3 regions of the Pseudoalteromonas obscura genome follow, and region 3 is predicted to be linked to each of the others. Evidence: predicted binding sites of a transcription regulator. Region 3 holds the regulator's gene; each other region holds the start of a gene.
The links. The regulator LexA, encoded in region 3, represses DNA repair genes until DNA is damaged. The targets are predictions, from matches to a motif close to TACTGTATNNNNATACAGTA.

Region 1 (7,267 bases), on a different contig from region 3:
TTATTTTTGAACTAATTAAATTAGGGGCTGTCTATCTTTATGCACATTGTGAGATTACTTACAGCAGTGAGCACATGTTGATTTCCCCCTATTAATTACATAACGTATTTGTAATAACCAGCTCATTTGAGCTGGTTTTTCTTTTTTGGCTCCTAAATACTTAAATCTTACCTGCTGTAATGGCGTGTAATGGTATTACGCGTCATTTCTTGCCTTGTTCCACATTTGCTCCACAATCTTTCACTTTAATACACACATAGGAAAACAAAACCAAATGAATTGGACTTAAGGTGGGTTATTATGTTGTGCTATGAAAATACGATTTCGCAGTTAAACTTTATTGAACCACAATCGCTGTGCGACTATGATCTTATAAATGAAGTTGCAAGCTCTGAAGATTTAGCAAGTATCTTAACGACACTGCTTTTTGACGATACGCTTTCTTCAAATCTTAAAAAACAGATAAAGCAACAGCTGCGAGTATTAAAAGCCAGTAAGAGAAACTAATGGAAGAAAAAAACCACATTTTGATCGTCGAAGATGATTTTGATATTGCTGAACAAGTCATGCTTTTTTTTAAGGCTTCAGGCTTTAAAATAACGCATATAGCCGACGGTGCAGAAGTGGTTAGTTGGGTCAGAGAAAACGGCCCAGATGCCATTCTAATGGATATCATGTTACCAAACCAAGATGGTGTTGTGTGCATGCAACAAATTAGAGAGTTTTCAATGGTACCTATTGTGATGTTAACTGCAAAGGTATCTGAGTCAGATAGACTTAAAGGGCTTGAATTTGGAGCAGATGATTATGTCTGTAAGCCATTTAGCGCGGCCGAGCTTGTAATGCGTATCAAGGCGATATTACGTCGCTGTAGTGCGCCTGTCGTATCGGACACGCCTGATATAGAAGTTAACGAATCACAGCTATTGGTGTCTTTAAAAGGACAGTCATTAAGTTTAACTAAAGTTGAATTTGATGTGTTTGCCATGCTTTACAATGCGCCTAACAGAGTGTTTTCGCGACAACAAATATTGGATCATATTCAACCTGACAATTTTGATATATCAGATCGCGTAATCGATAGTCACATAAAAAATATCCGCAAGAAAATTAAAAATATCGATATTTCTCCAAAAATAGTTGAATCTGTGTATGGCGCAGGATACCGGTTCAATGAACAGCATATAAACAGCTAACCTCCCTACTACTCCGTGCCAATTAAAATGGTTGGCACACTATTTATATTTACAGATAAACCTCACTTGTAAGTGATTGATCAACTGCTCTAAGGTATGATTTAACTAGATTTAATTGTTAGGGTTACCCTATGTTTTGGACTAGTTTTTCTTCGCTACCTTGGCAAGTCACTATTGTGCTTTTAGGGTCTGGTGCCGCCATTTCAGGTTTAGGCTGGTTGGTTTTTTCTTATTTATGTAAGCAAAAAGCACGCTCATTGCAGGCCATGGCACAAAATCAGATAGATTCGCTGCAACACGCACATGATGAATTGAAAGAGCAATTGAATGTGGCACAGCAGCTGCAATTAAAAACCCACGGTGAAGCGCAGCAATATCAAGCTAGATTAGCTGAAAAGCATGCCCAGGTTAAAGAGTATTATGGTTTGTGGCAGCAAGCACAAACAAAAGCGCAGAACGAGCAAGAGCGAGCGCATCAGCTGGCGTTACAGTTAACAGATATGGAAACCAAACTGGCTGAAAAGCAATTGGCATTTGATGCGCAAATTTCGCAATTGGAGCAAGCCAAAAATACCTTAAAGCAAGAGTTTGAAAATGTCGCAAGTAAACTATTTGAAGAAAAAAGTCAGCAATTTGCTCGTCATAGCCAGGAAAAAATTCAAACGATTTTAAGCCCAGTACAGGGGGAGATTAAAGGTTTTAGGGACAAAATGGAAGCCATCCACAGTGAGGAACTAAAACAGCGCGCAGCGCTTAAAACGGAGTTGCTTCACTTGCAAGCGAACAATCAGGCTATGACTGATCAAGCTAGCAAGTTAACTACGGCATTGCAGGGGCAGACCAAAACTCAAGGAAATTGGGGCGAGTTGATGCTTGAAAATGTATTAGATAGCGCCGGACTTCGACCGGGGTATGATTATAAACGAGAAGTGAGCTTTACGACTGCGGAAGGAAAATATCGACCTGATGTCATTGTTTACCTCCCTCAGAGTCGTCATTTAGTTGTGGATGCAAAGACTTCATTAAATGCTTATACACGTTATGTGAATGCACAAGATGAGATATCTGCGCAACAAGCTTTAAAAGAACACGTGACTGCAGTTAAAGCGCGAGTAAAGGAGTTAGGAGATAAGTCCTATGAGCGCTTACCTGGCCTCAACTCTCCTGAAGTGGTGATTATGTTTATACCAGTTGAGTCCGCGTTCGTTGAAGCGATTAAGTATTCACCTGATATCTATCAATATGCACTGGAAAACAAAGTATTGGTAGCTACGCCTACCACACTGCTTACAAGCTTAAACATCGTTAAACAATTATGGCGCTTTGAAGAGCAAAGTAAGCACAGTAAAGAGTTGGCCTTGCGTGCAGAGAAGTTTTACAACAAGTTGAATAGTTTTCTACATAGTTTAGAGGGGGTTGGCAAGCAGCTGGACAAGGCACAAGAAACCTATGATAAAGCGCTTGGGCAGCTTTATTCTGGCAAAGGGAATTTAATTAAACAAGCATCCGAGTTTAAGGAGTTGGGTGTTTCGGTGACTAAAGACCTACCAGAAGAATTGCTTGAAAAGGCAAAATTAGAATTGAAATAGTTTCATCAGTAAAAAAGGGCTTAAAGCCCTTTTTTATTTAGTACACAGTGCGTAGTCGCCATTTCTTGGCTTGTCGGAATATAAGTAAATATACAGTGAGTTATTCTTTACATCGTTCCATACAGTGCTCTTCGGGTGTGGGCATAAAGATTGTTTGATATAACCTTTTATTTCACTGCTACTCATTGCTAAGGGCGTAGGTATTTGAACAAAAACGTTTAATTCGCCTTGGTTGTAGCTAACTCTGCTTAATTTCCAGCTTCCCATCATGTATTGCTTAGCAAAATAGCGATCAATACGCATTTGGGCATCATGACTTATCTCAGCATGTACAATGTCATTCGATCGCGTGTCCATCCAGTAGTTCCATGCTGAGGCTAAAATTAAAAAGCCAGCTAGTAGCATAGACCAAAAAGGCAATGCACCCTTCTTTTTAGATCGCACTTTTGACTGATGTCTTTTCCGCTCGACAGTTTTAACCCAATCATTGTGTTTCATTGTACGCTGTGTCATAAGTAGTTTCCTCCCGTTCATGCTGCTCATTAAAACAAGGTAATGTGGATGAAAAATGAAGTATTGTGGAGGTGTAAGGTGATCGGATCAGTTGGGTAGAAAATTTCCTTATCAATTTCTGATCCAATGCTTTTGTATTAATTATCTATACTTCCGCCACTGAATGAATAAAGTGGCATTTTGTAAGCTCTAGCTTATTTAAGTGGCAAAGCAATTGAAATATCGAGTCCGCCTAAATTACTGCGTTTAATATCAATACTTCCAGACATGAGTTCTATTAAGCTTTTGCAAATTGACAAGCCCAGACCTGAACCGCCAGTGGCTCTACTTCGAGAACTCTCTACACGATACAAGCGTTCAAATAACTTTGGCAGCTCTTCATCGGTGACCGTTGGTGAGGAGTCTTGCAGTTGTATATTTAAGTAGTTCTTGTCCTGATACATTTTAAAAACGACCCGCCCTGGACTGTCTGTATATAGGCAAGCATTTTTACATAAATTATCAACGACTCGATCTAATTTGGGTTTGTCGACTGTTATGGTTGAGCCTTCAGGGATATTTATTTCACTGCTAAAAGACAGCGAATGACTTTCCGTCATGCGCTTAATATCGTAGCTGTAGTTTTGTGACATAGTTTGCAGACATTGGGTCTGTTCATTCAGTGCAATGGCATTATTTTCTGCCTGAGATAGCTGATATACATCCGTGATAAGAGAATTGAGTTGAGAGATTTTTTCGTTGATCTTACTGTACGCCTTATTGTTGTCCTCAAATAAGCCGTGTTCTAAGGCTTCTATATGCAGTTTTAAGACACTCAAAGGTGTGCGTAATTCATGAGAAATATCAGCAAGCATCTTTTCTTTTTGCTTTAAATTTTGCTGATATAATTTGGCTGCTAAGTTAGCAGCACGGTGCTTAATGAAATAAATGTAGGTAAGCAGTGAAAATATAAATAGCGCAGAAAGCCCAGCAATGAGCCAAGATTTTTGCATCAACTTGGTATGTTTCAATTCACTTTGTGCTAGGGCTTTTTCCTTCTCAGATACTTCGAGCTGCTGGCGCTGTACTAAGTTACTAATACTGTTGCGATAGGTTTGTGCTTTTTGATTATTAAATTTTTCATCGTGTACTTTATGCAATTTGAATGCATCACGAATATAACTATACGCAAGTGCTGGTTCTCCAACTTGTTTTGCTAAATTAGCTGAGACCTCGTAGTAATGTATTGTTAAAGGACTGTCTTTTTCCTCTTTGACTAATACTTCAAGATCTCTAATATAATTTTCTGCTATATGGGGCTGCTTCAGGTGTAAATATGCCTGCGATACACTGATATGTGCGTAAATTAGTTGTATTTGGCTTTGAGCCTTTTTTGCAAAATCTAAACTAAGGTGTGCATTTATAAGTGCTTCATCTCCTTTCTCTAGCTTCATATAACTACTGGCAAGCATATGGTATGCACGAGATAGGCTTTCATTGGCATTGGTTTGTTTTAGATATTTTAGGGCCTCATATATGTTATCAATAGCAAGTTGGTGATGATCTTGTTTATATGAAACTTGAGATAGGCGTAAAGCACTGTCTGCGATAGCGACAATATTGCCATCTTTTTTATCTTCACTGAGCGCCCAGCGGAAAAAGGTCTCAGCTTGTTCATAATCATCCAGTCTGACGGAAATATCACCCAAGTTATAAAAATTGCTCGCTTTGATACTATGGTTATTACTGTCTTTTAAGTACCCCCGTGCCTTTAATTGAAACTGCATGGCTTGCGCAAGTTGGTTTTTATGGTCATAAAGCGTGCCTAAGTTACTGTAAGCTAAACCTATGAGTGTATTGTCTTCAAGTTCTTGTGCTGCTTTTAGGGCTTTGTAGTAGTGCTCTTCTGCTTCTACAAGGCGAGACATGCGTCTATAGTTGATGCCTTTTTCGTTATTTATAGTACGGACTAGTTCTGTATTTAAGTAGTGATGTTGTTCTATATGATTAAGTGTCGAGAGCGCTTTTTTGTACAACCCTTGTTTGCGGTAAATTTCTGCTTGGATCAAGAGAACATCTAGCGCTTTTTCTTGATTTAAATTTTCTAGACGCCATGGCTCGATTAAGTCCAACGCGATTTGATATTTTCCTTGTTTTTCAAGTTGCTTAAGTTCTTCAATATCAATACTCGCAACTGCCGAATTAGTAGAAAGTATGCAAGTAAATAGCGCTGGGACAAATATTTTTTTCATATTTTTTCATATTAAATCAAAACGCTTGCATGCTAGGCAACAAATGTGTGACAAATATGGATCATGTAAAGGGGGTTTACAGCTTGGTAGTACGTAAAATTTTGTTCTGAAGTAGAATGCGTTAGTAAAATTATGATTTGTGTCTAAAAATACTTAGTAAAATGTGGATCCAAGTCTGCCAAATTAGTTAGTAAAAAAGTGCTCTGCCTGTTACTTAAAGCGACATACAGAAGTAATTGTTGCAACTTAGACAATATATGCGACTCCTAGACGCCATTTTGAGCCAAAAAGTAGTGTTTAACCTGAATTTGAATGCGGTTATTCTATTGGCATAACTCAGCTAGTATTTTTTTGATCTGTTTAAATTAGTGTGCGTAAAATCGTGATCTCAAAACTCAGATGATGATATTGGCAGGTACATCGTTAAATAGAAAAAGGGCCCAATGGGCCCAAGTTGGGATTTACAATACTAAAATTGATTCATGGTATTGGCTTCACCACCTGCCTTCAGCGCATTGTCTCCACTAAAGTACTCTTTGTGCGTGTCACCAATGTTAGAGCCTGCTAAATCTTGGTGTTTTACTGAAGCTTGCTCACGGCGGATTTCTTGCCTTTGAACATCTCTTACATATGCGAGCATACCAAGTTCACCAAAATAGCCCTCGGCTAATATGTCGGTACTCAATGCGACAGTATGATAGGTTGGCAAGGTGATCAGGTGGTGAAAGATACCTGCTTGTGTTGCACCATCAAGTTGAAAGCTTTTTACTTTTTCATCTGCGATTTGAGCAAGTTCCGTAGTATCAAGTTCTGGGGCCATAAGTGCTTTAGGGTCAAGTGTTGGATCTGGGTAGACTGAAATATCTTTGCCTTGTGCCTTTAGCGTTTCGTATGCCTGTTCCCTGAATTTTAATGTCCAATTGAATGATGGCGAATTATTATAAACCAGCTTGGCATTAGGTACTTGTTCCCTGATGCGGTTAACCAGCTCAGCAATTTGGTCAACGTTGGGTTTTTCTGTTTCAATCCATAATAAATCAGCGCCTGCTTGTAAACTTGTTACGCAGTCCAATACAACTCTATCCTTTTCAGTTCCCTCTTTAAATTGATAAAGTCCATTGTCTAAGCGCACTGGCTTTTGTAGCTTGCCTTCTAGCTTGATAGCCATTTCTCCATCTGTAAGCTGATCAAGGTCGACAATCGGCTGGGTGTCTAAAAATGCGGTATATTGGCTGGCTATATCTCCGGGTTGTTTAGAAACCGGAATTTTTTGTGTCAAACTTGCGCCGAGAGAGTCTGTACGGGCTACAATGATCCCGTCTTCAATGCCTAATTCTAAAAATGCATATCGAACAGCATTAATTTTTGCAAGGAAGTCTTCATGAGGTACTGTTACTTTACCTGCTTGGTGTCCGCATTGTTTCGCATCTGATACTTGGTTTTCAATTTGAATGGCGCAGGCTCCGGCTTCGATCATTTGTTTTGCAAGCAAGTAAGTGGCTTCTTCATTGCCAAAACCAGCATCAATATCAGCGATGATTGGCACTATATGTGTTTCAAAGTTATCGATTTCTAATTGAAGTTGAGTCGTATCTTGACCTTTTAACTTCGCGGTATCGAGTGCCTTATACAAATGATCCAATTCTCTCGCGTCAGCCTGTTTTAAGAACGTGTATATTTCTTCAATAAGCTTAGGGACAGCTGTTTTTTCGTGCATGCTTTGGTCTGGTAGTGGGCC
Region 2 (7,267 bases), on a different contig from region 3:
TACGCTTAGCTTCAGCCTCTCTTAAACGGTCCTCTTCAGACTTGCGCTTTTCTGCTGCCGCTTTAGCTGCTTGTTCAGCCTGTAATTTTTCTTTTCTCGCCTTCTCTGCATCCGCGCGTTGCTTTTTCTCTACTTCTCGAGCCTTTTTGGCTTGAGCTTCCGCTTTACGCTTTTCAGCAAGTTTAGCCTGACGTTGTTGTTCAAGCTTTTTAATCCTGCGGGCCTCAGCTTCTCGATCTTTTCGCGCTTGCACAGCACGACGCTCCAAATCGCGAATGCGTTTTTCTTCTGCACGCTTTTGTGCATCTTCTTTGCGTTTCAGTTCAGCAACCTTACGCTCTACAGCCTGTTGATCTACAGAAATTGCAGAGACCACCTTCTCATCCGGCGTCTCTTCCATAACTGGGTTTAATTGCACTTGCATGACCGTGGGCTTTGACATTTGTAGGTTAGCCGACGCGAACAACATACCGGCTAACGCAAAGTGAAGCAGAAACGACTTGATAATTCCGCTTGTTAACGCATCCATTAATTATCCTCGAATGATTTTGTCATTAGCCCCACAGATGGCACCCCTGCATTTTTCAAAAAATCCATTAGCAGTAAAACTTCTTGATACGACACACGACCCGAGCCTTTAATCATTACAGGCGTATCAGGGTTTTGTTGTAATTTAAGCTTAATAACCGCTGCGACTTCTACGGCATCCATTGGCGCTTCTGGGTTTGTGCCTACAGACACGTAATATTTCCCTTCAGCATCAATGGTGGCGATAATTGGCGGCGCATCTTGGGTTTCAACCAAGTCAGACTCTTGCATTTGGGGTAAATCCACTTTCACACCATGGGTGATAAGCGGCGCTGTTGCCATAAAGATGATCAGCAACACCAACATGACATCAATGTAGGGAACTACATTGATCTCTGCAACCGGTCTTCTTTTTTTAGGCTGATACATTGGTTTTGCTCTCCACTAAAGTGGCTGCTTGACGATGTAAAATATTGGCAAACTCTTCCATAAAATTGGCATAGTTTACTTCCAACTTTTCTACATGTTTTGCAAAACGGTTGTACGCCATCACCGCAGGGATTGCAGCAAACAGCCCCATTGCTGTTGCGATCAGTGCTTCTGCGATACCCGGCGCAACCATCTGCAGAGTTGCCTGTTTAACATTACCTAAAGCGATGAACGCGTTCATGATACCCCATACAGTACCAAATAAACCTATGTACGGGCTGATAGATCCAACTGTAGCAAGAAAAGACAAACTCGACTCTAGCTTTTCTACTTCTCGCGATAACGCCACGCGCATCGAACGATGTGTGCCATCTAGAATCATATTTGCTGAGCCTGTGTTATTCTTCTTATGTCTTGCAAACTCTTTAAACCCAGCAACAAATAAAGCTTCCAACCCTTTCGAGCTGCCTGAACGTGCAGTGATTTCATTATATAACTTACCTAAGTCCATACCAGACCAAAATTGTTGCTCAAACTTACGGGCATCACTTTGTGCTTCAGCAATCACAGAACGGCGCTGGAATATAATCGCCCATGAGGCGATGGACATGCCGACTAGCGTCAACATAACAAGTTGAACCAACACACTGGCTTCTAAAATTAGATCGATGAAATTTAAACCCGATTCCACGTTTTAACACTCCTAATAATATTGTGTACCCGGCATGGCGCCTTTCAACAGATAGACTTCAAGCACGACAAAAGGTTCAGGTAGTTTAACCACACAAATAATGCCTTACAACGTCAAAGCTATAAAATTAGCTTAAATGTCGATAAATAACACAATGGCTCATCCGACGACACTTAGGCTCTTAAATAAGGATATTTTTCACTTAAATCCATTTGGTTTGTTGCTTTTGCTGTTTTATTAACATTTTTATTCTTCGCCTTGACAAGGAGCGTAAATATTTACTCGCCCTGCATAAATACAAGGATTTATTCACTTTGCGCGAATAAATGCTCAAAAACACATTGGTAATACCAATTAACAACAGATTATCTAATATTTACATTTTGCGCATAAATAGTACAAAACCTTATATTTCATATATTTACAAATGGTAATATAGCAACCTTTCGACAATGTAAGAACTGATAAGATCATTTCACATTAGTTTTTTTTATTCGAAAGTTGCAATTTTTCTAGTTTGATAACGAACCAGAATATCTCTAATATACACCCTGTACTGAGCGCACTGCTTAACGCAATGCAAAGCCAGTTACCGAGTGATAGAGTTCTGATTTACTCTGTTGCTTTTGATGAGAAACTTTTGGATAAAACCTTAACAGACTCATCAGTTCCCTGGATTACTTCCTTCAACTTGTTGTTTTCGCCCGCACACATGTGCGGGCTTTTTTTTGCCTAAAATTTGGGGTTGCTAGGAAATAACGCGCGCAAAGAAAAAAGCCACAGTAAAAACTATGGCTTGATAAGAGTTAATCTTTGGAAAGGTCAAAGTGTAGATAAGCTCGGTCTGAAACAATACGTCCTCTTGGCGTACGCTGAATAAACCCTTGCTGGATAAGGTATGGCTCTATAACATCTTCAATGGTTTCTTTTTCTTCCCCTATTGCTGCGGCTAGATTATCAAGACCAACAGGGCCACCTGTAAACTTCTCAATAATTGCCAGTAAGTACTTCCTGTCCATATAGTCGAAACCACATTTGTCGACATCCACCATATCGAGTGCCTGGTTTGCAATGCGCTTGTCCACACTGCCATCACCTTTGACATCAGCAAAGTCACGCACTCGTCGCAATAAACGGTTGGCGATCCTCGGCGTACCGCGTGCCCTTTTAGCAACTTCACGCGCACCTTCTTCTGTTGTTTCTAGATTTAAAAAGTGTGCTGAGCGGCTAACAATTTGTGATAAATCATCGACCGAGTAAAACTCAAGCCTTTGCACGATACCAAAGCGGTCTCGCAGCGGTGACGTCAAAGAACCAGCACGAGTTGTTGCTCCCACCAAGGTAAAAGGCGGTAGGTCCAACTTAATTGAACGCGCAGCAGGCCCTTCTCCTATCATGATATCTAGCTGATAATCTTCCATTGCCGGATACAGAATTTCTTCAACTTGCGGGCTTAGGCGATGTATCTCATCGATAAACAAAACATCGCCTTCTTCAAGGTTTGTCAGCATCGCTGCCAGATCCCCTGCTTTTTCAAGCACGGGCCCTGAAGTTGTCTTTATGTTTACACCCAATTCATTGGCAACAATATTGGCAAGGGTCGTTTTGCCAAGCCCAGGAGGTCCAAATATCAACAAATGGTCTAACGCTTCATCTCGCGATCGTGCCGCTTCAATAAAGATTTCCATTTGCTGCTTAACATGAGGCTGTCCAGTGTAGTCGCTCAGTAGCTTGGGGCGAATAGCCCTATCAATTTGCTCTTCATTACCTTGAACTTCAGGTTCTATTAGTCTGTCTGCTTCTATCATAATTACATCATAGATCTAAGGGCTTCTTTAATAATGGTTTCTGTATCTAAACCTTCGCCTTTCACTGCTTTAACTGCTTTTTGTGCTTGCGCGGCTTTGTAGCCTAAAGCCACCAGCGCAGCAATTGCATCATCCGCAGGTAAGTTACCCACAGTCGGGTTGTCCTGAGGTGGAATTACGGCATTGTCACTGAATGGCGTGAACAAGTCATGACCAAAGTCTTTCAACTTGTCTTTCATTTCTAAGACTAGGCGCTCTGCGGTTTTTTTCCCCACTCCCGGGATCTTAACCAGTGTAGACGCATCACCTTGATTAACACAATGCACAAATTGCTCAGCCGACATCCCTGACAAAATCGCCAAAGCTAATTTAGGCCCCACTCCATTGGCTTTTATCAGCTCTCTAAATAGCGCGCGTTCAGTTTTATGATTGAAGCCGAAAAGCAGCTGTGCGTCTTCTCGAACAACAAAATGAGTGAAAATTGCAGCTGGTTGGCCTGTACCTGGCAGCTCGTAGAAGCAAGTCATTGGCATTTGTACTTCATAGCCCACACCATTTACATCGATCAAAATTTCTGGCGGTTGCTTCTCTAATAAAGTACCACTTAATTTACCTATCATAATTATCTTAACCTTCCACGAACTGTTTTCTTAGCATTACCTGCCAAACGAATTAAGTTTTGTTCAGAGTGGGCATGACAAATTGCAATCGCTAAAGCATCTGCGGCATCTGCTTGTGGCGTACCGGGTAACTTTAAAATGCGTTTAACCATTTCTTGAACCTGAGTTTTGTTTGCACCACCAGTACCAACCACTGCTTGCTTGATTTGTCTCGCAGAATATTCATGGACAACGACATCTTGCATCGTCGCAGCTACAATGGCTGCACCTCGCGCTTGACCAAGCTTTAATGCAGAGTCGGGGTTATGCGCCATAAATACTTGCTCTATCGCAAAGCTGTCCGGTGAAAATTGCTCTATCAATTGGCTTATACCTTGAAAGATCATTTTTAACCGTGTTGGAAAATCATGCTCTCCAACTTTTATACAGCCACTACCAAGGTACTTAAATTTTGCACCTTGATGCTCAATCACGCCGTAACCTGTAAACCTCGAACCAGGGTCTATGCCCAAAATAACTGCCAAGGCACTGCCCTCTTTGCTTTTTTCAACATCATGCCAAAATACTGTATGGATTTCCAGTGTTAAACAAAAAAGGCGGCTATTAAAGCCGCCTTTTCAAAGAAGGTCAGTGCTTACTGCTCTTCACTTTGTGCTTGTTGTGCTTGCACTGCAATCGCAAGCTCAGTTAATGCATCTGGGTTTGCAACACTTGGCGCATTAGTCATCAAACAAGATGCCTGAGTTGTTTTAGGGAATGCAATCACATCACGAATGTTATCTGTACCACATAGCAACATCACAAGACGGTCAAGGCCAAATGCCAAACCAGCGTGTGGCGGTGTACCATACTTCAATGCATCGAGTAAGAAACCAAACTTGTCTTGTTGTTCTTGCTCTTCAATACCTAAAATTCTAAATGCCGCTTGCTGCATTTCATTGTTGTGGATACGAACTGAACCGCCACCGACTTCATAGCCATTAAGTACCATATCGTACGCATCTGAAATCGCTGCAGCTGGGTTTGCTTCTAGCTCTTGTGCACTGATATCTTTTGGCGCCGTAAATGGATGGTGTACAGCATGCAAGTTACCTTCGTCATCTTCTTCGAACATCGGGAAGTCAACAACCCAAAGCGGTGCCCACTTGTTAAGATCAGTGATCTCTCTGTCCAAACCTACTTTCAAACGCAATGCACCCATTGCTTCATTTACAACGTTACGCTTATCCGCGCCAAATAGGATGATATCGCCAGTTTGTGCATTGGTGCGCTCTAGCAAAGCGCTGATCACGTCTTCGTTTAAGAATTTAGCGATTGGTGATTGTACACCTTCCATACCTGCTTCACGGTCGTTTACCTTCATCCAAGCAAGGCCTTTCGCGCCGTAAATACCGACAAATTTTGTATACTCGTCGATTTGCTTACGAGATAGCTCTGCACCGCCCGGTACTGTTAATACAGCTACGCGACCTTTTTCGTCGTTCGCAGGACCAGCTAACACTTTAAACTCGACATCTTTAACGATATCAGCAACGTCGATAAGCTCTAATGGGTTACGTAAGTCAGGCTTGTCTGAACCAAAACGACGCATTGCTTCTGCATATGGCATCGTAGGGAATTCACCAAGGTCCACATTCAGTAGCTCTTGCCACATTTCACGGATCATGCGCTCAGTTACTTCACGTACTTGATCAGAGGTCATAAATGACGTTTCTAAATCTATCTGTGTGAATTCTGGCTGTCTATCCGCTCGCAAGTCTTCATCACGGAAACATTTCACGATTTGGTAATAACGGTCAAAACCAGACATCATCAACAACTGTTTAAACAGCTGTGGAGATTGAGGTAATGCGTAAAAGCTGCCCTTGTGTACACGGCTCGGTACCAAGTAATCACGCGCGCCTTCTGGTGTTGCTTTGGTTAAAACAGGCGTTTCAATGTCCAAGAAATCATTGGTATCTAGGAAACGACGAACAAAGCTCGATGCTTTCGCTCGTAGTTTAATTCGATCGCTCATTTCTAAACGACGTAGATCTAAGTAACGGTACTTTAGACGTCGCTCTTCTGAATTTTGCTGATTGAAGTCTAGCGGTAAAGGTTCAGAACGGTTAATGATTTCAAGGCCTGTGCCCAGGATTTCAACTTCACCTGTCGCCATATCTTTATTAACTTGACTGTCAGGTCTTGCACGAACACTACCTGTCACTTTTACACAAAACTCTTGGCGCAGCGTATTCGCAACATCCATCAAGCCTTCAACTTCTGGGTCAAAAACAACCTGCACCAAACCTTCGCGATCTCTTAAGTCGACGAAAATTAATCCACCTAAGTCACGGCGCTTGTTGATCCAACCACATAATTCGACTTCTTGACCTACGTGGTCTTTATTTAAATTTCCGCAGTATATAGAGCGCATATAGTTCCTATTTGCTTAGGCCTGTATGAAAAGTGCTTTCCAGCCTATCGCTATCGTAATTAACAAAAATAATCGCCAATTATATAAAACTGGGGGGCTTTGTCATCCTTATAAAGCAAGGAATCTTCGCAAAGTTGATTTTTTTAGGTACTCTCAATTTGATAAACTCAAAAAAAAGCACAAACGAAGATAACTATGTTGTATTTAGGTTGCCCACAATGGAGCTCATCGCACTGGAAAGGACGTTTCTTTAGTCAACATTGCAGCAATGCAAATATGCTCAGCGAATACGCAACTATGTTCAATAGTGTCGAAGGCAATACCAGCTTTTACGCAAACCCAAAGCCAGAGACCGTAATGCAGTGGAAAAACACCGTACCTGATGACTTTAAATTTACTTTTAAACTACCAAAACTCATCTCTCACGAGTTGGCGCTGCAAAATTGTCAAAAAGAGCTAGATACATGGTTGAACTTATTCGCGCCGCTGTTTGATAAAATAGGTATGGTCATGCTGCAACTGCCAGCAAGCTGTGGGCCGGAACACCTGTCGAGAATACAAAGCTTCATTGCGCAACTACCGCGTGAATTATGCCTTGGCGTAGAAGTTCGCAATTTAGCGTTTTTTCGAAAAGATGATAATGAAAGGCGCTTAAATCAATTTTTGATGAGTAACGGCATTAACCGCATCATGATGGATACACGTCCGCTATTTAGTGAAGCGCCGAGTACACCAGCCATTGAAGACGCACAGCGTAAAAAGCCGCGAGTACCTG
Region 3 (7,267 bases):
GCAGTGGTTAAAACGGCTCATTTCACCTTGCGCAAAAAGAGCGCTCTCACTTCGTTCGCTGTCGCTAGCCTTTTGCACGATAAGCGCAAGGTGAAGGGAGCAAACTTCACAGTGTTAATTCTTTACGCCTTTTAAATACACTCCCGTAGCAACAGCTAAACTAGCTTATTTCACCTTGCGCAAAAGAAGCGTACTCACTTCGTTCGCTGTCGCTAGCCTTTTGCACTCTAGGCCCTGAATCAAGTTCAGGGTGACGAAAAGGGGTAGCGGCCTTAGCAACTGTTAAATTAGCTCATTTCACCTTGCGCAAATTGAACGCACTCGCTTCGCTCGCTGTGATTAGTGCTTTGCTCGATGTTGAAAAGGGTTGAAAAGAAGGTTTCAGAAATAGAGCGATTTCTCCAAGGTTGTAGTTACTTTATTAAGAAATGTTTTTAATTCCTTTTTGTTGTATTGGTATTAATGAAATTACAATTTTGAAAAATAATATCGTTTATTATGTTGAAAGTAATAATAAATACTGCTAGGTTTGTTGTAGTCAATAAGGAGATAAATATGTTATTAAAATTAAAAAAGAAAAACATCAAAGTAATTAGCTATGATAAAGCCAACGTTCCTGCTGAGATGACACCACAAGTTGCCGGCGGCCTATTTAAAACGTGGGAGTGTACGGGTACAAGAACTTGTCCAGGAACATATACTACAACGGCTTGCTAACATGATAAATAGAGCTACTTGAAGTAGCTCTATGTTCTATTCATAACCACAATTTCTAATTCTTGCATCACAGCTCTAATTTTAAGCAATATTATAATCTTCTAACTATCAGATTCGAGCTAAACATTACGATTTTTAAAGTTATTAATTATTAAAAGTTGCAGTGAAGTAGGTACTACTCTATTTAATCCATGCCATGGATTACATATTTAAAAGCATTATCATTATTAACGAAGATCCACTAATAAAAGAGCAAGTGAACCAGTCGCATTGTCTTTTAATTAAATTGGGCTCTGTTGGCCTTAGATGAAGAGTGGCTGGAAAAGCACAATATGAAGTACTGTTTTATCTCCTTTGCATGCCTCTTTTGATTTATTTAATGTGCATAATCTTACCGTTGTTTCTACTCATTTAGCGCTAATCATTTTGCTGTTTTCATAATTTGCCTAAGTATTCAACGATTAGCATTGCGATTTAATTTTAACTGTATATACTCACAGTAAATGCACTGTATGGAAAACCAGTTATATGCGACCATTAACCAAACGACAAGAACAAGTTTTTGAACTCATCAAAGTTTTTATCAAAGACACAGGTATGCCGCCAACGCGAGCTGAAATAGCGGAGTCTCTCGGTTTTCGCAGTGCAAATGCGGCAGAAGAGCATTTGAAAGCGCTTGCCAAAAAAGGCGTTATAGAAATGGTACCAGGTGCCAGTAGAGGGATTCGTTTAGCTGAACCTGATGAACCCGAGCAACTCGGATTACCTCTGGTTGGGCGTGTAGCCGCAGGCGAACCTATCTTAGCGCAGGAACATATCGAAAATCACTGCAAAGTAGACCCGGGGATGTTTCAGCCTTCAGCCGATTACTTGCTTCGCGTTAACGGTATGAGCATGAAGAATATTGGTATTATGGACGGAGATTTGTTAGCGGTTCATCGCACTCAAGTCGCAAACAACGGTCAGGTGGTAGTTGCCCGTGTTGAAGAGGATGTGACTGTAAAGCGGTTTGAAAAAGTAGGAAAAAAAGTATTCTTACACGCTGAAAACGAGGACTTTTCACCGATTGAAGTCGATCTTGAGCAGGAAGTGTTTAATATCGAAGGGTTAGCAGTAGGAGTTATTCGGGGCAACCTGTAATTAGCTTACTATTTGATAGCTTGCTGTCGTTGTTTCTTCAAAGCTGGAGGCATGCTCTCCAGCTTGATTCTATCTATTTTTCTCATCTTAATTTATTGCTTATCTTTTTCGTTTTAACTTCATATCATATACTTAATTACAATTTCATAACTTAGTTCCCAAAATAGTTCGTATAAGCGAGTGATTGAAGATAATTTTGCACTTATTTAGTTATTCGCAGTCTGAGCTATTCGTCTTAGTTTATGGGGATAAAACTATAATTGTATTTGTAAATTACATTTGATTTCAAATGAGATCAAAGTATCTATTTTGATTGTGCTACAACCACAGGAAATGAATTGATTATGGAGCGGCTTATGATTTGGTTTCGTACTGTACTAATTATCACATTTGTATGTATTGTTTCTGCATGCACATCTACCCCACAAAATACGCGTTCAGGCTTTTTACCGAGTTATGATTCTTTAACCCCTTCTGAAGAATATGAGGATACTGAGCTTTATGTGGACAGCACGTTCGATCAATCGGTGCTCAGTCAGGTTGAAGTACTGTATATTCCTCAGTTTGAGGTATGGATCAATGTTCAAGAGTCGAAGTTTTTGAATATAAATCCGCTACATGTTGCTAAGTTAAGCCACTACATGCAATCAAAAATGGTAGAAAAGCTGACCCCTTATTTTCAGGTAGTGACGGAAAAGCCGCTTAACTTGAATGAGCAAATATTGATGATAGAAGGTGCATTTACAGATGTTCAGTTTGAACCGATTGCATTACAAGTAAGAGATTTTGTTCCAATTCGCTTAGTCTATAATGCAGGGAAGACGGCTTACCTTGCTGCAACTGAGCAAACTGAAGCGCTGACACATGTATCTTTGGAGTCCGCTTTTTATCTTGGCAATAACCCTCAACCCGTTGTGATGATGACCGCGCATAAAGAGCTAGATACTGTTTTAAAGGCAGATGGAACAGAGAATGTGGCAGCGGTTAAAGAAGTGCTGGATGTGTGGATAAATAACTTTGTTACGGCGATGACAAAACATCGCGATGTTAAATAGAATTAAAGGAGCTTTCATGAAGATAATAAAAAGCAAGCAGCTATGTGTAATGGCGTCAATTTGCCTTGCATTAATCGGTTGTTCAGATCAGCAGCCACAGCAGCAATCTGAACAACTTCGTCCTGTGAGGACCTTGTTGCTTTCTTCTCAGGTAGACGGTCCTTTAGTCGAGTTTCCAGCTGTTGTAGATGCAGCATCATCCGCAGATCTATCTTTTAAAGTATCAGGTGAAGTCACTGATTTATTGGTAAAACAAGGTGAAGAAATTCAATTAGGCGATGTTATAGCAAAGCTGGATACAACAGATTATCAGTTATCACTAGATGATGCCCAAGCTAACTATAACAAAGCACAGGCTGATTTCAGCCGAGCGAAACAGTTGATCAAGTCCGGTACAATTTCACAATCGGACTACGATCAGCTGCAATCTCACTTTACAAGTGCAAAAAGCAAACTAGCCAACGCAAAAAATAACTTGTCTTATACGAGTTTGAAAGCGTCTTTTTCTGGGGTGGTTGCCAGAACTTATATAGAGCGTTTTGAAGAAGTGCAGGCTAAGCAGGTAGTTGCAACGCTACAGGATATAAAACATGTCACACTTAAGGTGAACGTGCCAGAAAGCCTGATGATAAAAGTATCTAAAGATGCACCCAAACATATCATAGCCGAATTTTCTGGAATACCAGATAAGACTTTTCCGTTGGACTTTGTTGAAGTAAGTACGCAAGCAGATGAAGTCACCAAAGCGTATGAAGTTACCTTGAGTATGACTCGCCCTGAAAACTATAACATCTTACCGGGAATGACCGCCAAAGTTTTAGCAAAAGGTGCTGATGTCAATAAAAGTGGATTATACCTGCCAATCAATACTGTACTAAAAGACGCATCAGGAAATTATGTCTGGACAGTTGAGCCTGCGGGCGCTGGCAAAGGTGAAATTAAGAAAAAATCTATCGTGATTGGTGAAGTTTCAACATTAGGGTTTCCAGTGATCAGTGGTGTGGTTGAAGGGGAGTATATTGTTACTGCGGGCATGAGCAAGGTAAGTGAAGGTCAACTTGTAAAGTTTAACAAGGAGGCACAGTGAATATAACCAGACTTGCTTTAGAAAACAATCGCACAACATGGGTGTTGGTTGCGGCGTTACTGTTTTTTGGTATTGCGTCATTTAATAAAATGCCAAAGGACTATGATCCGGGTTTTATTATTAGGACAGCGCAAGTTATTACTTACTTTCCTGGTGCGAGTCCACAACGAGTTGAGGAGTTGGTAACGGATCAAATCGAAAAGGTTGTTCAGCAAATTCCGGAACTCGATTTTGTTAGTAGTACCTCGAAAACAGGTGTTTCCATTGTCAGTGTCAATATTAAAGAAAGTTACAAGAATATGCGGCCAATTTGGGACAACCTGCGGCGTAAAATTCAAAGTATTGAACAAGACCTTCCTAGTGACGCACAAACGCCTATCGTCAATGACGAGTTTGGAGATGTATTTGGCATTGTGATCGGTCTGACAGCTGAAGGGTATAGTTATCGTGAAATGGAGGATGTGGCTGAGCAGGTAAGAGACACATTACTTCGCTTACCTGAAGCTGCAAAGGTAGAGATTTATGGAAACCAAGAGCAGCGGGTCTTTATCGAATTTGAAAATGCGAGATTAGGCGCCTTAGGGATTTCACCGAGTCAACTTAAAGAGCAATTGGCGGCACGTAATATCGTTAACCCCGGTGGCTCTATTTATATCAATGATGAAACATTGGCATTGGAGCCAAGTGGCAACTTTGAATCAGTAGAAGACATTGCCAATACAATCATCAATGTACCTGGTAGCGAGCAGGTTTTGCTGCTTTCAGACATTGCTGTCGTATATCGTGACTATGTAGACCCAGCAAAATCGAAAGTACGCGTTGGCCAAGAAGATGGCTTAACCTTGGCGATTTCAATGCGCCATGGTGGCAACAATATTGCGCTGGGAGAGCAAGTACTTGAGACCCTAAACTATTTGGAAAGTGTCTACCCTATAGGTGTTGAATTTAAGCTGTTGTCGTTTTTGCCAAAAGAAGTTGAGCAGAAGGTCAGTGACTTTGTTTCTAACTTACTACAAGCGGTTCTTGTCGTCACCTTAGTGATGTTGTTCACACTAGGACTACGTACCGGTTTAATAGTGGCAAGTCTCATTCCAATGAGTATGGTATTTGGCATTTTAGTGATGTCGTTTTTCCATATCAGTATTGACCAAATTTCTCTAGCGGCTTTGATTATTGCACTTGGTATGTTGGTTGATAATGGCATTGTAATGTCTGAAAATATTATGGTCCAAATGGAGCGAGGTAAGGCTGCGATTGATGCGGCGGTTGATTCGGCGGATGAATTAAAAGTCCCCTTATTGGTGTCATCGCTGACCACGGGGGCCGCATTTTTACCAATTTTCTTGGCTGAGTCTTCAACTGGTGAATATACTGCATCTCTGTTTAAGGTAGTAACGATCACACTGTTGTGTTCTTGGCTACTGGCTATGACTATGATCCCAATGTTATGTGTGTACTTTACACGCGTTAAATCTCAATCAGCTGACTATAATTCAGGGATCTATTTAAGCTATAAAAATCTGTTAACGACCATGATCCGCCATCGCTGGGTCACTCTATTAGCCAGTATCGCCGCGTTTTTTATTGCACTTCAAGGAATGCAGTTTATTCCTAAGCTATTTTTCCCACCATCTGATCGTGACTATTTTAAAGTCGAGTTAGAGCTACCGATTGGCACGCGACTGCAAACAACGGAAGCCTTAGTAAAAGACATGGAAAGCTATATACAGCAAGAACTGCTTGTATCAAGTGAGCGCCCAGAGGGCGTTACGCAGTGGGTGAGCTACGTCGGCAGTGGTGGGCCGAGATTTTTGCTAACGCACAACCCTGAGCCTACCAGTGCTAACTATGCACTGATGATAGTCAGTACGACGTCATATAAGCTGATTGATTCATTAATGGTTGATATTGAGCAGTACGCATTAAGCCGTCATCCTGATTTGTTAATAAAGCAGCGTAAAATAGAAAATGGAGCGCCGATTGCTAACCCGGTAGAAGTTAGGCTCTCAGGAGATGACAAAGACAAGCTGATGGCCATTGTTGATCAATTAAAAGCGAAAATGGCTGCAACTCCTGGACTGAAGGCGGTAAGTGACGACTGGGGTTTGCCGAGTAAAAAAGTACAGATAAAAATAAACCAAACTCGCGCACGACGTGTTGGAGTGTCGAGTAAAGATATCGCAAGTTCATTGCAGACAGGCTTTAGTGGCCTGGAATTAACACAATATCGTGAAGGTAACGAATTGATTCCTGTGACGCTTCGCTCTGTCGCAGCGGATAGAGATGATATTGGTAAGCTAGAAGCCATGATGGTTTACTCTCAAGCGACAGGCGCTTCAGTGCCACTAAAGCAGGTTGCTGACATTGAGGTAGTTTGGGAAAGTGCACAGATTTTGCGTCGTGACAGGTTAAAAACCGTCGCGGTTGGTGCACAACTAGATGGTATTACAGCGAATGAAGGATTTGCGGCCCTCGTCCCTTGGCTAGAGGAGCAAAAGCAAAATTGGCCATTTGGCTATTCATATGAATTAGGTGGTGAAGCAGAATCATCAGGAAAAGCGAACCAATCAATAGCGGACAAGATGCCAATTGCAGTCTTTATAATTGTCATCTTACTGATAGGTCAATTTAACTCTATTCGCAAGTCAATTATTGTATTAACTACTATCCCACTGGGATTTATTGGCGTGATCTTGGGTCTACTAGTAGGACAGTCATTTTTTGGTTTTATGACCTTACTTGGCATTATTTCGCTTGCGGGTATTGTGATAAACAATGCGATTGTATTGTTGGAGCGGATCAAAATAGAGTTGGAAAACACCCCGGAAAATCCTGTTGAAGGTATTATTTCAGCGGCACAGCAACGTATGCGTCCAATTCTGTTGACGACGGCAACAACAGTATTTGGATTAATTCCACTATATTTAGGCGGTGGTGAAATGTGGGAGCCTATGGCGCTTGGTATTATGGGTGGGCTATTGTTTTCCACGTTACTTACACTGGGCATCGTACCTGTGCTTTATGCGTTGTTTTATCGTATCAAAGTTCAACACTAGCAAAATCGTGGCGTTCGCAACGACAAATCGTGAACGCCAGTAAAAGCCTGTTAATGAGTGTAACCCTTAAGTTTTTGTTCAGTGTGATGAGCAGAATATGAACATACAGGCTAACCAGAGGAGTAAATGATGAAACTTATCAACTATGCAATTGTGGCAATGCTGATGCCCATGATGGCCAATGCTGGTGAAGTGAAAGTGGCATGGCTAGA

Region 1: a site for LexA is predicted at 1,234-1,253, ahead of QNM18_RS16840 (DNA recombination protein RmuC). Genes of this name have one in related genera too.
Region 2: a site for LexA is predicted at 4,640-4,659, ahead of ruvC (crossover junction endodeoxyribonuclease RuvC). Genes of this name have one in related genera too.

What each region holds. Positions count from the first base shown of each region.
Region 1 covers NZ_JASJUT010000007.1:211,797-219,063, forward strand. Annotated here, with positions in the region: gene QNM18_RS16830 (hypothetical protein) at 301-507, shown strand; gene QNM18_RS16835 (response regulator) at 507-1,196, shown strand; gene QNM18_RS16840 (DNA recombination protein RmuC) at 1,328-2,785, shown strand; gene QNM18_RS16845 (hypothetical protein) at 2,819-3,298, opposite strand; gene QNM18_RS16850 (ATP-binding protein) at 3,493-5,529, opposite strand; gene QNM18_RS16855 (isocitrate lyase) at 5,999-7,267, opposite strand, start outside.
Region 2 covers NZ_JASJUT010000013.1:147,267-154,533, forward strand. Annotated here, with positions in the region: gene tolA (cell envelope integrity protein TolA) at 1-529, opposite strand, end outside; gene tolR (protein TolR) at 529-957, opposite strand; gene tolQ (protein TolQ) at 944-1,648, opposite strand; gene ruvB (Holliday junction branch migration DNA helicase RuvB) at 2,455-3,456, opposite strand; gene ruvA (Holliday junction branch migration protein RuvA) at 3,459-4,076, opposite strand; gene ruvC (crossover junction endodeoxyribonuclease RuvC) at 4,079-4,600, opposite strand; gene aspS (aspartate--tRNA ligase) at 4,711-6,492, opposite strand; gene QNM18_RS23435 (DUF72 domain-containing protein) at 6,688-7,267, shown strand, end outside.
Region 3 covers NZ_JASJUT010000023.1:23,031-30,297, reverse strand. Annotated here, with positions in the region: partial or broken gene QNM18_RS27195 (hypothetical protein) at 1-135, shown strand, start outside; gene QNM18_RS27190 (hypothetical protein) at 556-717, shown strand; gene lexA (transcriptional repressor LexA) at 1,246-1,857, shown strand; gene QNM18_RS27180 (DUF3313 family protein) at 2,214-2,912, shown strand; gene QNM18_RS27175 (efflux RND transporter periplasmic adaptor subunit) at 2,929-3,999, shown strand; gene QNM18_RS27170 (efflux RND transporter permease subunit) at 3,996-7,055, shown strand; gene QNM18_RS27165 (DUF3016 domain-containing protein) at 7,182-7,267, shown strand, end outside.